DNA from 2 places in the Pannonibacter sp. CBAS1226 genome. Region 1 is predicted to be linked to the other one. Evidence: riboswitches for the same ligand, from Rfam matches in the RefSeq annotation. Region 1 holds a riboswitch; the other holds the start of a gene.

The links. A riboswitch is a leader RNA that binds a small molecule or an ion and turns the genes downstream of it on or off. The one in region 1 is predicted to bind cobalamin.
Region 2: linked by a shared signal. The riboswitch ahead of AC0CMF_RS19215 (DUF1636 family protein) and the one ahead of metE (5-methyltetrahydropteroyltriglutamate--homocysteine S-methyltransferase) in region 1 are both predicted to bind cobalamin.

What each region holds. Positions count from the first base shown of each region.
Region 1 covers NZ_JBVOUO010000002.1:362,600-370,303, forward strand. Annotated here, with positions in the region: gene AC0CMF_RS08705 (pseudouridine synthase) at 1-1, shown strand, start outside; gene AC0CMF_RS08710 (acyl-CoA thioesterase) at 57-881, opposite strand; gene metE (5-methyltetrahydropteroyltriglutamate--homocysteine S-methyltransferase) at 878-3,253, opposite strand; cobalamin riboswitch at 3,362-3,571, opposite strand; gene AC0CMF_RS08720 (ATP-binding protein) at 3,624-5,123, opposite strand; gene AC0CMF_RS08725 (response regulator) at 5,120-5,848, opposite strand; gene AC0CMF_RS08730 (EF-hand domain-containing protein) at 6,151-7,152, shown strand.
Region 2 covers NZ_JBVOUO010000007.1:184,301-192,004, forward strand. Annotated here, with positions in the region: gene AC0CMF_RS19205 (NAD(P)-dependent oxidoreductase) at 1-289, shown strand, start outside; gene preA (NAD-dependent dihydropyrimidine dehydrogenase subunit PreA) at 318-1,628, shown strand; cobalamin riboswitch at 1,947-2,163, shown strand; gene AC0CMF_RS19215 (DUF1636 family protein) at 2,199-2,651, shown strand; gene AC0CMF_RS19220 (ABC transporter ATP-binding protein) at 2,648-3,415, shown strand; gene AC0CMF_RS19225 (ABC transporter substrate-binding protein) at 3,426-4,367, shown strand; gene AC0CMF_RS19230 (FecCD family ABC transporter permease) at 4,345-5,421, shown strand; gene dmeF (CDF family Co(II)/Ni(II) efflux transporter DmeF) at 5,435-6,403, opposite strand; gene AC0CMF_RS19240 (metal/formaldehyde-sensitive transcriptional repressor) at 6,432-6,704, opposite strand; gene AC0CMF_RS19245 (DUF1513 domain-containing protein) at 6,910-7,704, opposite strand, start outside.

The DNA of each region.
Region 1 (7,704 bases):
AGGGACGTGCGGCAGAACAGATCTGCCTGCCGCACCCTTAAAGGGGCCCCGTTCCGTCAGCTTTCGGGTGCGCTTGGCTTCTGCCGCGCAGCCACCGGCCGGTGTGAGGCATCCACTGCGACCATGACGAACTGCCCTTTCGCGGCCAGTTGCCTCTTTCCCGTCAGCAGGCCTTCGGACCACAGATCCACCTCGACATGAATCGAGGACCGTCCGACGGAAGCTATCCGCGCCACAGCCTCCACGATTGCCCCGAGGGCAACGGGATGGTGGAAGTCGATCTGCCTTGTTGCTGCCAGCACTGTGAGCCTGCCGCTGAGCCGCGAGGCGGTGATGAAGGCTGCCTTGGTCATGAAGGCAAGGGCGTGGCCTCCGAACAGGGCACCATTGCCATTGACCTGATCTGCAAAGACAATGTCCGCCATGCACAGTTCGTCAGGCCTGGCAGGGGCAGCCTCTTCCGTCAGGGGCGGAAGGCTCCAGCCGGCAGTCTTTCCTTCACCGGGCATGGCAACCATGTGGAACACACCCGCCGTGCAGAGATGACGTTCGCCGCCCAGAATGGTCTGGGCAGCCATCTTCACTTCCACAGTCAGCGACCGGCGCCGCACCTCACGGATGGAAGCGTCAAAGGAGACGATCTCGCCCACATGCGCGGGCTTGCGAAAATCCACATTTTCGCAGGAGGCCGTGACGAAAGGCACACGGCCGTGACGGCTGGCTGCGATGAAGGCGATCCGGTCCATATAGGCCAGACCGGCACCGCCGAAGAGTGTGCCATGGTGGTTGGTGTCGCCCGGAAAGACGATCTCCAGCAGAGTGGCGATCGGGGCTGGCGCGTGCGCCAGTCCTTCCTGCGGTAAAATGGCTGTGGCCGTCATGCTGCGTCTCCGCCTTGTGTGCGGGCATTTGCGGCACGGCGCAGGGCACGGGCTGCCTCAACCATGTTGATCAGGGCCGGGCGCACCTCATCCCACTTGCGCGTCTTCAGCCCGCAATCCGGATTGACCCAGAGCTGGCCGTCGCGCAACCGCTGGTGCGCGAGGGTCAGAAGGGTTTCGATCTCGCCGATGCCGGGAATGCGGGGCGAGTGAATGTCATAGATGCCGGGACCGATCTCATTCGGGTAGCCCTGTGATGTCAGGGCATCCAGCAGTTCCATCCGCGAGCGGGAGGCCTCGATGGAGATGACATCCGCATCCATGGCGATGATGGCGGGAAGGATGCCATTGAACTCCGAGTAGCACATATGGGTATGGATCTGGGTCGAATCGCCCGTCTCGCTGCAGCAGATGCGGAAGCAGCGGATGGCCCAGTCGAGATAGTGATCCCAGTCCCTGCGGCGCAGCGGCAGGCCTTCCCGCAGGGCGGCCTCGTCGATCTGGATCATCGAGGCACCCGCCGTCTCAAGGTCCGACACTTCATCCCGGATGGCCAGGGCGATCTGCCGGCAGACCGTTTCGCGTGGCAGGTCGTCGCGCACGAAGGACCAGTTCAGAATGGTCACCGGACCGGTCAGCATGCCTTTGACCGGCTTGCCTGTCTGGGACTGGGCGAAGCGCCACCAGTCCACCGTCATGGGAGCGGGCCGGGAGACATCGCCATAGATGATGGGCGGGCGCACGCAGCGGGAGCCATAGCTCTGCACCCAGGCATTACGGGTGAAGGCAAAGCCCTTCAGCTGCTCGCCGAAATACTGCACCATATCGTTGCGCTCGAACTCGCCATGAACCAGCACATCAAGGCCGATTTCCTCCTGCCAGCGGATGGCTGCGGCGGTCTCGCGCTTGAGGAAGGCTGTGTAATCCTCATCCGTCAGCTTGCCGCGCCCATTCAGGGCGCGGGCCTTTCGTACATCTGCCGTCTGCGGGAACGAACCGATCGTGGTGGTTGGAAAGAGCGGTAGCGGATTGCGGGTGCGCTGCAGCACCTGCCGCAAGGCAAAAGGCGCACCGCGTAGATGCTGCCCCGTGCCGAGGGCCTGCACTCTTGCCTGCACGGATGGGTCGCTGACCCTGTGGGACCTGCTGCGCGTTGCAAGGGCTGCAGCCGCCGTGTCAAAGGCCGCCTGCGTGCCGCCGTTAAGCTGGCTGCTGCCGCTGGCCCGGGCTGCGAGAGCATTCCGCAAGGCTGCAAGCTCGCCCAGCTTCTGCGTGGCAAAGGCGAGCCAGGATGCAAGCTCCTGATCGAGGTCCGTTTCAAGCGCGAGATCCACCGGCACATGCAGCAGGGAGCAGGATGGTGCGATTTCGATGCCGCCTGGCCAGGTGGCTGCCGTGCTGATGCGGTCGAGGCATCGGGCGAGATCCGCACGCCACACATTGCGCCCGTCGATGATGCCCAGTGACAGGCGCAAATGCTCCGGCGCATTGGCCAGCAAGGGGGCAAGGGTCTGCGGTGCGCGGACAAGATCCACATGCAGTCCGGCAACGGGCAGGGAAAGGGCCGTTTCGAGGTTGTCCTCAAGTCCGCCGAAATAGGTGGCCAGCATCAGAGAGAGGCCGGGAACCTCTGCGGCGAAGTACCGGTACGCCTGCACCAGCGCTTCCTTCTCGATGGTGGAAAGGCTGGTCACAAGGCAGGGCTCATCCATCTGCACCCAGTCTGCGCCTGCCGCCTTCAGCTCCTTGAGGATCTGGCCATAGACCGGCAGCAGCTTATCCAGCAGCGCGAGAGAGGCTGATCCGTCCCGCGTCTTGGCAAGCGTCAGGAAGGTCACCGGCCCCAGAATGACGGGCCGGGTATGAATTCCCAGAGCGGCGGCTTCCCGGAAATGCTCCAGCGGCTTGTTGCCGGTCAGGCTGAATGTTTGCCCTGCGTGCAGTTCCGGCACCAGATAATGGTAATTGGTGTCGAACCATTTGGTCATTTCCAGCGCAGGCTTTGTCTCTGCCCCATCAGGAGACTGGCCGTTGCAGTTGCAGAGGTGGCTGCCAGTGCCGGCAGAGCCTCTGGCAAGGGCGAAGAGGGTGGCAATGGAGACCGGTCCGCCGGTCCAGCCATAGCCATCCGGGATTGCCCCGGTCATCACCGCCAGATCAAGGACATGGTCGTAGAGCGAGAAATCGTTGGACGGGATGATGTTTATTCCCGCCTCCCGCTGATGCTGCCAGTGGGCCGCGCGCAAGGCGCGGGCCTTGGCCTGCAGGGTGGCCTCGTCAGATTTGCCTGACCAGAAGTCTTCCAGAGCAAACTTGAGTTCGCGCTGTCTGCCAATTCTCGGAAAACCGAGGTTTGCGGTCTGCATGCTCATTTCCTTACCCCGAAGGTTGCGGGCAAGGTATGGGCATGACGCAAGACAGCCTGAGCACGCGCATGCGTGTGCCGGGCGGAACAGGCGCACACCGGGACACCCCGCCCGAGAACGTTATCTACCGTGGCAGGTCTCCTGGCTTGCAGGTCATCACGGCCATCCGTCTTCCCGGGGCGTCTTCCCCAGTGACATGGTGAATGGCTGCTCGCTGCTTACAGTTGCGGGGGCAGCTCCGGCATGGGCGCATCTCTGCACCGCACCGGATTCCCTCTTAGCTCCGGATCATTGATCCGCAGAACCACGATGAAGGCAGTGTTGCCGCAATATTTGCGCATGTCAATGATATAAAGATATCTTTATATCGAACTCATCAGAGCGGCAGCGTCACCGTGGCGGTGAGGCCGCCTTCGGAGCGGTTGGTGAGGGTGATGGTGCCGCCGTGGGCGTGGATGAGGGAACGGGCGATGGCAAGGCCGAGGCCGATGCCGCCCGTTTCGCCGCTGCGGGATGTCTCCAGCCGGACGAAGGGCTCGAACACATCGCCCATCCGGTCTTCCGGAATGCCGGGGCCGTCATCTTCCACGCGGATGATGACTTCACGCTGGCCCGTCTCCAGCGAAATGCGGGCCACGCCGCCGTAGCGGACGGCGTTTTCGATCAGGTTGCGCAGGGCACGCTTCAGCGCCATCGGGCGGCAGGGCAGGGTGACAGGCGCTGTCTCCGCATCTGTCCCGGGTGCCATCAGGCGCACATCGTGGCCCATGTCGGACTGGTCACCTGCAAGGCTTTCCAGAACGGCGACAAGGTCCACGGCTTCACGCGGCTCGCTGACGGCTTCGTCCCGGGCGAAAGCGAGAGTGGCTTCCGTCATTGCGGCCATTTCATCCAGCGTGGCGATCATCTTCTCCCGGTTCTCGTCATCGTCGATGAACTCGGCCCTGAGGCGCAGGGAGGTGATGGGGGTGCGCAGGTCGTGGCTGATGGCGGCCAGCATGCGCGTGCGGTCTGCCACGAAGCGGCTCAGCCGGTTCTGCATGGCGTTGAAGGCGGAGATGGTGCTGCGCAATTCGCGCGGGCCTGCCTCCGGCACCGGCGGCACGTCTTCGCCCCGGCCCAGCCGGTCTGCCGCATCGGCCAGCTGGCGCAGAGGGCGGGAGACCTGCCGGATGGTGAAGGCAACGATGGCGATGATGGCCAGCGCCATCAGGCCCATCTGCAGGACCAGCGTGTAGAAGGCGCCGGGTGGCGGCGGGCGCTGGCTGGTCACCACGTTCAGCCATTGCCCATCGGCGAGAGGCACGGAAAACTCGATCGCAATCAGCCGGTGGCGCTGCCGCTCCTCGCGGCGGCGCTCCCGCTCCTCCAGCTTTTCAAGATTGGTATCGCCTGCCTCTTCGCGCTTCTTCCGTTCTTCGCGCGGCGGCCTGCTGGAGCCTCTTTCAGCGCCTCTTTCCGGGCCTTTGCCCGCTGCGCTGAGCGAGGCACGGATGCCGGGGTCCTGTCCGAGCTCGTCGGCCAGTGCTGCGGCAAGCCGCCGCTCCGCGCCGGACTGAGGCACGTTGGCCACCGAGGGCTTCTGGTCCAGCCAGAAGCGGGTGATGGCAGAGCTGGTGGCCTGCAGCAGCTGGGTGCGGGTCGCTTCGCCGGAGGTCTCCAGCAGCGGCACCAGAGAGGCGGTGCGGACAATCACCCCGTCGCCGATCGCCTCATAGACCGCAAGCCGCCGCTCCCCGGCAAAGAGCCAGATGGAAACCGCCTGACTGCCGATGAGGGCGATCAGGAGCAGCGCGATGAGCTGGCCGCCAAGGCTGCGCGGCCACAGGCGCCGGAGAAAGGCGGCGGATTTGCGGAAGAAGGCGGGCGCGGTCATGCGTCAAGCTCCTCCACGGCAGCGGTGAACATGTAGCCGCCGCCCCAGACGGTCTTGATGATGCGCGGCTCCTTCGGGTCCTCCTCGATCTTGCGGCGCAGGCGGCTGACCTGATTGTCGATCGACCGGTCGAAGACACCGGGCGTGCGCCCGCTCGTCAGGTCCATCAGCTGGTCACGGGTCAGCACCATGCGCGGCCGCTTGAGGAAGGCGAGCAGCAGCTGGAATTCGCCGCTGGACAGCGCGATGGGCGCACCTTGCGGGTCAAAGAGCTCACGCCGCGCCGTATCCACGGTGAAGCCTTCAAAGACGAGGCGCTCCTGCGTGATCGGATCGCGGGGCTTGGGCACGCTGGCGGTGCGGCGCAGGACGGCCTTGATGCGGGCCAGCAGCTCGCGCGGGTTGAAAGGCTTGGTGACATAATCATCCGCGCCGATCTCCAGGCCGATGATCCGGTCGGTGTCCTCCGCCATGGCGGTGAGCAGGATGATGGGCGGGCCATCTGAATCAACCAGGCTGCGGCAGAGGCTGAGACCATCTTCACCGGGCATCATCACATCCAGCACGACCAGATCGATGACGGCCGCCTTCAGCGCCTTGCGGGCAGAAGCTGCACTTTCGGCAGCGGTGGCCCGGTAGCCGTTCTTCACCAGATAGCGGGCCAGCGTTTCCCGGATATCACGGTGGTCGTCGACCACAAGAATATGGGGGCTTGGGTCACTCATCACGCTGATTCCGGTTCACTGTTCTCTGCCGGCGGGCTGATGCCGCCGTCCTTCATCTTCTAGGTAGCGCCATTTTCCGCGCCGGGGCAGGGGAAAGTGTAACAGTCTGTCGCAGGAGGCCAGACCTGTCACAGGTCACGACACTTGGGCCTCCTGCCCGCCCTAATCCGGCGCGGATCCTTCGCCTATGTTCAGGTCATCGCAGGACGGCACGGCGGTTTCGCCAAAGACCGCCAGGCACAGACCGCAAGGTACGCCTTGCCGCTGCAGACATCCGGATAGGCCGGAAAAGGAGAAGATTGATGACCGCACTCAAGACCATCGCCATTGGCACGCTTGCTGCCGCGCTTGCCACCTCTGTGGCCGGGATCGCGCTGGCTGACAGCTTCGGGCCCAAAGGCTGGGGCGGCATGGACCGCGAAGGCGGCCGCCACGGCGGACGGATGATCGAAATGTTCGATCAGAACAAGGACGGCGCCGTCACCCAGGATGAAGTGAACGCCGTTGTCGCGGAGCGCTTCGCAGCCGCTGACGCCGACAAGGACGGGCGCGTCACTCTGGAAGAATTCAAGGCTTACCGCTTTGCTCAAATGCAGCCGATGAAGGTGCGTGCCTTCCAGCGGCTGGACCGCGATGGCGACGGCAAGGTCACCCGCGCCGAGTTCGACCGGATCTCTGACCGCATGTTCGCCCGGCTCGACCGGGATGGTGACGGGGAACTGAAGGCGATGCCGGTGCCGCCGCGCGGCCCTGAAGGCCGTGGTGCCGAGGCACGTGGCCCTGGTGGCAAGGGTCCGGAAGGTAAGGGACCGGAAGGCAGGGGCCCTGAAGGGAAGGATCGTGAGGGCTGGAAGATGGGCCATGGCCCCCAGGGTCCGCATGGCCGTCACGGCATGATGATGATGGAGATGTTCGAGCGCTTCGATGTGAACGGCGACGGCACGGTGACACGCGCTGAATTCGACGAGGTGCGCGGCCAGCTCTTTGCCCTTGCTGACACGGGCAATGCCGGCAGCTTCGACCTGCAGGGCTTTGATGCGCTGTTCGCCAGCATGGCCGAGCCGCGCCTGGTGCGTATGTTCCAGCGGCTCGACACGGACGGCGACCTTGCCATCACCGCCGAAGAAAACGCGGCACGGACTGCTGATCTTGTGGCCCGCATGGACCGTAACGGAGATGGTGTGCTGACCAAGGCCGACTTCCGCAAGGGTGGCAAGGAAGGCCGCAAGGGCCCGCATGGTGAGCGCCACGGTGATCGCCAAGGTGGCGACAAGGGCAAGGGCCCGCAGGGCCGCCAGGGCTGATCTGCAGGCGCAAACCTGAACAGAATCAGATCTGTCCGTCAAAAGCCGCCAAGCTTCGCCCCCCGAACGGCGGGCAGATCTCAGCCGAAGGGCCGCCCCAGTGCGGCCCTTCGTGCTTATGAAGAAAAGCATCTGATTGCTGCTGGGACGGCATGCCGTTGCCCCATCTGCGGCCGCTGCGCGGCGGGCTTCTGCGCGCGATGTTTGCACGTCTAAAAAAGTGGCGAAAATCCGGCGTTTACCTTGTCTTTTCCAGGCTTCCGGCTTCACGAAAAAAATCTGCGCCTCATTCAAAAAATCCCTTGAACATGACAGCGAATGAGCGCAAATAACCCTTGCCCAAATTCGCACGTGCCCGTGGTCGTCCATGAATTCCAGTGGCAGTCAGACAAGCCCCACTACGACTCTTGGGGTCTGACAAAACCGGACGGCTTAAAGCAACGACGTAAGAGGGCTTTTTTGGTCTCTGCCGGGTTTCCACATCCCGGGGTTACTGAAGAGGCACTTGTTACTTCATTGCCGGCCGTGCGGAGCGATCCCCGTTCCAAGCCA
Region 2 (7,704 bases), on a different contig from region 1:
GCTCGACAACACCGGCAAGCTGATGATGACCGGCGAGACCTTCCGTCTTGACGCCGACATGGTGTTCAAGGCCGTGGGCCAGAAGCTCAACCCGTCCGGGCTGAACGGTTCGGCGGCGGCGCTGACCCTCGACAAGGGCCGCATCGTCACGGACGCCACCCGCGCAACCACCATGGCCAAAGTCTGGGCCGGCGGCGATTGCATCGCCGGCGGGGAAGACCTGACCGTGGCCGCCGTCGAGGACGGCAAGGTTGCCGCAGAAGCCATCCATCAGGCGCTCAGCGCCTGAGCCAGCCGTTCTTTCCGGAGATCCCGTCATGGTTGATCTGAGATCTGATTTCGTCGGCATCAAGTCGCCCAACCCGTTCTGGCTCGCCTCTGCGCCACCGACGGACAAGGAATACAACGTGGTGCGCGCCTACAAGGCGGGCTGGGGCGGCGTCGTGTGGAAGACGCTGGGCGAGGACCCGAATGTGGTCAACGTCAACGGCCCGCGCTATGGCGCCATTCATGGCAAGGACCGCCAGCTCATCGGCCTCAACAACATCGAGCTGATCACCGACCGGCCGCTTGAGGTGAACCTGCAGGAAATCAAGCGCGTCAAGCGCGACTGGAAGGACCGCGCCCTTGTCGTGTCCCTGATGGTGCCCTGCGAGGAGCCCAACTGGGCCGCGATCCTCAAGCGCGTGGAAGAAACCGAGGCAGATGGCGTGGAGCTGAACTTCGGCTGCCCGCATGGCATGAGCGAGCGCGGCATGGGCTCGGCGGTCGGCCAGGTTCCGGAATATATCGAGATGGTCACACGCTGGGCCAAGAAGCACACCCGCATGCCGGTGATCGTCAAGCTGACGCCCAACATCACCGACGTGCGCAAGCCCGCACAGGCCGCAAAGCGCGGCGGGGCAGATGCAGTTTCGCTGATCAACACCATCAACTCCATCGTGGGTGTCGACCTTGACCGCATGGCGCCAACGCCGACCATTGACGGCAAGGGCTCCCACGGGGGCTATTGCGGCCCGGCGGTGAAGCCGATTGCCCTCAACATGGTGGCGGAAATCGCCCGTGATCCGGAAACCTACGGCCTGCCGATTTCCGGTATCGGCGGCGTCACCACCTGGCGCGATGCGGCGGAGTTCATTGCGCTGGGTGCCGGCAATGTGCAGGTCTGCACCGCCGCCATGACCTATGGCTTCAAGATCGTCGAGGAGATGATCGAGGGCCTGAAGGACTGGATGGGCGAGGCCGGCTACGAGCGGATTTCGGACTTCTCCGGCCGCGCGGTGCCCAATGTCACCGACTGGCGCTACCTCAACCTCAACTACATCGCCAAGGCGAAGATCGACGAGGACCTCTGCATCAAGTGCGGCCGCTGCCACATCGCCTGCGAGGACACCTCGCATCAGGCGATCACCAGCATGGTCGACGGGGTGCGCAAGTTCGAAGTGATCGATGAGGAATGCGTCGGCTGCAATCTCTGCGTCTCGGTCTGTCCGGTGGAAAATTGCATCACCATGGAACCAATGGCCACCGGAACCGTTGATCCACGGACGGGCCGTTCCGTCTCTGGGGACTATGCCAACTGGACGACACATCCGAACAACCCCAGCGCCCGCATCGCCGCCGAGTGACGAAGCCCCCGGAGAGCTTTGCTCAACGGAAATTGTTCGAACACTGCGGCGCCTGAGCGTTCCAAGTCTTGATGCGTCAGCATCTTAAGACTTGGCGTAAAGGCACAGCCTTTTGGCGGCATCCCTGCCCCCGGGATACCGTCCACCCCAGCTCGATGAGAGGCGACTCCCCCGGCTGCCGGCATAGGCAGCCGGGGATTTTTTTATCCAGTCGCAGCTCTCATGTTGTAATGTTATCTTATTACATATATCACTGCCGCCGTATGAAGACCCATCCTGAATCTATGACGATGGAGCTTGACAGGAAGGACGGCGGCTTTGATCATCTGCGGCGATGGTTCCCGGCTGGCAAAGCCTTGGCCGGGTGAAAAGGGAACACGGTACGGTGTAGCCAACAGGCGCCAAGTCCGTGACTGCCCCCGCAACTGTAGGCGGCGAGCGACCCCGGGTGATCCACTGTTCCACCGAGGAACGGGAAGGACCGGGCAAGCGGCGACCCGCAAGTCAGGAGACCTGCCATCACAGCAGACCTCAAACCGCCGGGCGGGGTGTCCCGGAAGGAGCATAGCCATGACCATTCAGGGACCGGCCTTGGCCGGAACACCTGTGCCTGCACCCGTGCAGGCCATTTCCCAGACGGAAGGAACCTCCCCTTCCCATCATCTCACCATCTGCGTCACCTGCCGTGACACGCAAACCGGCGAGCGGTCCGGCCGGAACCTTGGCACCGCTCTTGCCGCTGCGCTGCGGCAGGACACGCATTGGACCGTCTCCGGCGTTGAATGCATGGCCGCCTGTGGCCAGCCCTGCGCTGTCGCCCTGACGGCACCCGGCAAAGCCGGATGGCTGTTCGGCAATCTCACGCTGGACGACGTGCCGGATATCACAGCTTTCGCCCGCCAGTATCACGGCCTTGCCGATGGCTGGTGCAAGGCCTCCGAGCGTCCGGGCCGGATGGCGAAGACGGCGCTGGCCCGCATTCCGGCGCCTGGCCGCACAACCACCTTCGAGCCTGCCGCGTGAGCGCGCCGTTCTTCGAGGCTGACACTCTCGGCTGGGGGCCGCGCGGACGCCCTGCCCTCCTCTCCGGGATCAGCTTCACCGTCCGTCAGGGCGAGATGCTGGCCATTTGCGGTGCCAATGGCGCGGGCAAATCGTCGCTGCTGCGGCTGCTTTACCGCTTCCACAAGCCGCAGACCGGTGACGTACGGCTGGAGGGCACGAGCCTTTGGGCCATGTCGAGCCGTGACACGGCCCGCCGCATCGCCGTGGTGCTGCAGGAGCAGCCGACGGATTTTGCCCTCACCGTGCGCCAGATCGTCAGCCTCGGCCGCCTGCCGCATCAGCGCGGACTGGCTTCGGCCGGAGCGCGTGACGGCGAGATGGTGGAGCATGCCCTGGCCCGGCTGCATCTGACGGCACTGAGCGAGCGCTCCTTCGGCACGCTGTCCGGCGGAGAGCGCCAGCGCGTGCTGGTGGCCCGTGCGCTGGCGCAGGAACCGCGCCTGCTCATTCTTGATGAGCCGACGAACCATCTCGACATCCGCCACCAGCTGGAGCTGATGGCGCTTTTACGCGGCCTACCGCTGACGGTGATCACCACCCTGCACGACCTGACGCTGGCCGCAGAACATGCCGACCGGGTGCTGCTGCTCGCCAATGGCACCGTGCTCGCCATGGACACGCCGGAAGCGGCACTGACCGAAGCCAATATCGCCGGGGCCTTCTCCGTCCGTTCACGGATCGATACCTCCGGCCATTCCCCCCGTTTTTCCTTTCACTTGTGAGATCTGACCGATGCGTATAACCCTTGCTCTCGCTGCCCTTCTGGCCACAACCGCCAGCGCCTTCGCCTATCCGGTGACGGTGAAAAGCTGCAACCGCGATGTCACCTTTGACGCTGCCCCCACACGCGCCGTCTCCAATGACGTGAACCTCACCGAAATGATGCTGGTGCTGGGCCTGACGGACCACATGGCCGGTTACACCGGCGTGTCCGGCTGGAAGACACTGGACCCGGAAATGCGCGAAGGCGTGAAGGAACTGCCGGAACTCGCCGAAAAATACCCCACCAAGGAAGTGCTGCTGGGTGCAGAGGCGGACTTCTATTTCGCGGGCTGGAACTACGGCATGAAGGTGGGCGGCGAAGTGACGCCGGACACGCTCGCGCCCTTCGGCATCAAGGTCTATGAGCTGACCGAAAGCTGCATCCACATCGGCCCCAAGGAGAAGATCTCCATGGCCGACATGTACAACGACCTTTTGAACCTCGGGACGATCTTCGGCGTCGAGGACAAGGCCAAGGCGCTGGTCGCCGGTTACGAGGCAAAGCTTGCCGAAGTGACGGCCAGGGTGAAGGAACCGGGCAAGGAGCCGCTGCGCGTCTTCGTCTATGACAGCGGCGAGGACACGCCCTTCACGGCCGGCCGCTACGCCATGCCCACCGCCCTCATCGAGGCCGCAGGCGGGCACAACATCATGGATGATCTCGACAAGAGCTGGGCCACCGTCGCCTGGGAGCCGGTGATCGAGCGCAATCCGGAAGTGGTCGTCATCGTCAACTACGGGCAGGTGACGGCGGAACAGAAGATCGCCTTCATGAAGTCCAATCCGGCCTTCGCCAGCATCAATGCCGTGAAGAATGACCGCTTCGTCGTGCTGGAATATGTCGAGGCAACGCCCGGCCCCCGCAACATCCGCGCCGTGGAGAAGCTCGTTGACGGTTTCGCACGCAACTGAGGCCGATGCGCTGGAAGGCGCACTTGCCCGGCACCGGTCCAGAATCTGGCCGGTGCTGGCCATCGCGGCCCTGTGCTTTGCCCTTCTGGCCACGGCGGTGATTGCCGCCCTGGCCGTGGGCGCCGTCGCCGTACCGCCTGCGGATGTCGCAGGTATCCTTCTTTCGAAGATCTTCCCCGGATCGGTGGAGAAGACCTGGAGCGCTGCGCGCGAGGCCATCGTCTGGGATGTGCGCTTTCCCCGGGCGCTGCTGGCAGCTCTTGTCGGCGCAGGCCTTGCCATGACCGGTGCCGCCCTGCAATCGGTCACCCGCAACCAGCTGGCCGACCCGCATCTGCTCGGCATTTCTTCGGGCGCTGCCTTCGGCGCCATTCTGGCGCTGCTGCATACCGGGCTGTTTCTCGGAATGCTGACCGTGCCGCTGCTCGCCTTCTTCGGCGCGCTGGGGGCAACAGCCATCGTGCTCTGCGTGGTGCGGATCACGCGGGCCGGTTCGCCCGACCGGCTGGTGCTGGCAGGCGTTGCCGTGTCCTTCGTCATCATGGCCTGCGCCAACATCCTGATCTTCCTGGCTGACCCCAAGGCCACCCATACGGTGGTGTTCTGGATGCTGGGCGGGCTCGGCCTTGCCCAGTGGAGCCACCTGCTCTACCCGCTGGCCGTGCTCCTGCCCTGCGGGATCTGGCTGTGGCTGAAGGCGGGCCAGCTCAATGCCATCACGCTGGGGGACGAGACGGCAGCAACGCTCGGCATCCCCGTCAACCGGCTGCGGCTGTCGGTGTTTGTGGCGGGCGCCCTCATCACCGGCGTGTCGGTCGCCTTCTCCGGCATCATCGGCTTCGTCGGCCTGATGATGCCGCATCTGGTGCGGCTGGTGGCGGGCGGCGACAACGCCCGCGTCCTGCCGCTGTCCGCACTGGCCGGAGCCCTGTTCCTGATCCTTGCCGACATCTGCGCCCGCGTCGTCATGGCCCCGGAAGACATGCCCATCGGCATCGTCACCGGCCTCGCCGGCGGCCTGTTCTTCATCTGGCTGATGGCACGGCAGAGGTGAGGGGTGAGGGACGTCAGGGGTTGACCCTCACCCGTTCGACTTCAACAGTGATGTGGGAGAGTTCGTGTATCTCCGCGAGGCAGGCCTTGTAGTCCGAGGGTTCGCGAGGAGCGCTCGACACCACCGAGATGATTGCAGCATGATGCCCTGGCCCGACTTGCCAGACATGCAGGTCTGCAATCCGGTCGGTGCCGGTTTCCAGCGCCTCAAGGATTTCGCTTCGCAAATCCTTGTCGTCAGGAATCCGGTCCAACAGGACCGAGCCTGAATCGCGGATCAGCCCCCAAGACCAGCGAGCGATCACAAGCGCGCCAACGATACCCATGAGCGGATCAGCCCAGAGCCAACCATAGCTGCGTCCGGCCAGCAGGGCCACGATGGCAAGGATTGACGTAAGCGCATCCGCCAGCACATGCATATAGGCGGCGCGGAGATTGTTGTCCCGAGCGTGCTCATGGCGGGCGTGGACATGAGTGTGATCATGCGCATGATGGTGCCCGTGACCATGGTGATGATGGTGGGCGTGATCATCCCGGAGCAGCCACGCGCAGAACAGATTGACCGCAAGCCCCAGGACCGCAACGGCAATGGCCTGCCCGAAACTGATCTCCACCGGATTGGCCAGCCGCATCAGACTTTCCCAGCCGATCAGAAGCGCAATCAAGGCAAGGACGACGGCGCTGGCAAAGCCGCCCAGATCACCGAGCTTACCAGTGCCAAAGGTGAAACGGCGATCATCGGCATGACGGCGCGCATAGAGGTAAGTCAGGGCGGTGATCAGCATGGCACCAGCATGGGTAGACATGTGCCAGCCATCTGCCACCAGCGCCATGGATCCATAGACCGTGCCCGCGACAACTTCGACAGCCATCATCGACGCGGTCACGGCAATGACCAGCCAGACCCTGTATTCGTTCCTGCGGTGATCGCGGCCGAGGAAATTGTGATCGTGAGTATGCTTGGATATGTCGACTGCGGGCATGTGACCTGGCTCCTGCCGGCACGCCGGCTTACTTCATGTAGGTTCGGATAATTTCGATCAGCTCTGCCCCGCCCTGCTCACGGTCTGCTCCGGTTTTGGCGTGAAGCACGTGCTCCCTCAGATGATCCTCGACCACCTCGGCAGTCAGCCCGCTCATTGCGCCGCGGGCTGAAGCGAGTTGACGCAGGATTTCGCCGCAGGGTTTCTCGGCCTCAAGAGCGCGCTCGATCCCCTCAATCTGCCCCTTCAGGCGCCGAACCCGGGCAATGAGCTTCTCTTTGTCGCGGATGGTGTGAGACATGGCGGTGGCTAACCTCAGCTTCTAATAGTATAGGGGATTATAGTATATGACGCAGACTATGTGAAGCCATGGAATGGATCGGCCGACGCACACCGGGGCGGGCAGAGCATGCAGAAATCAGCGCTCACGTCACGAACAAGGCATTGAAACATCGAGAAATGTTTCAGTTTGAAGCATAGGGAGGCTTCACCGGAACCCCGGCACACTAAAGCGCCAGCATGTGGTTGTCCCAGGAGATGCCCGGCACGAAGGCGAGGGATTGCGCCCGTGTGCCGGGGTCTTCGGCAAGGCTGAGGCCGCCGTTGCCGTCGGAGACAAGGAAGCCGTGTTCATCGATGGCGGCAAGGCCGCAGCCATCGGTGATCGTATCCAGCCCAAGCAATGCGCCGCTGTCTGCGGCCATATAGAGAATGCGCCCGCCGCGCGGGCAGGACAGCGCCACCAGATCGCCGCTGGCATTGACGGAAACCGAGCCGATGTAATTGTCGAGCTGGGCCAGAACCTCGTTCTGCAACGGCATCAGTTCCATTTTCCGGTCCCGCTCCAGCCGGACGACCAGCTGCGGGAAACGGCTTTTCTCGCCCTCGAACTGACCACCCACCCACACCTGCCCGCGCCCGTCCAGCGCCATGTGGCGGAGCGAGAGCTGATGCAGATCCTTGTCCAGTTCATGCCGGGCGAGCAGCGCACCGGAGGCCGCATCAAGATAGACGATGGAAGGCTTCATCGTGTCGAGATTGAGCATCTCCCGTCCGGTGACCGGATGGGTGTCGATGCCGCCATTGGCGACGACCAGCACGCGGCCATGCTCCGCCAGCAGAATGTCATGCGGGCCAACGCCATGGGTCTCGAACTCGCCGATGCGCTTCAGGATTTCGCCGCTGGCATCATAGACGCCGACACGGCCCTGCGTTTCCTCCCCCACCGTGCCGAAGGCGTTCTCGACCGCATAAAGCAGCCGCCCGTCAGCCGAAAAGACGCCATGGCCGTAATAATGGCG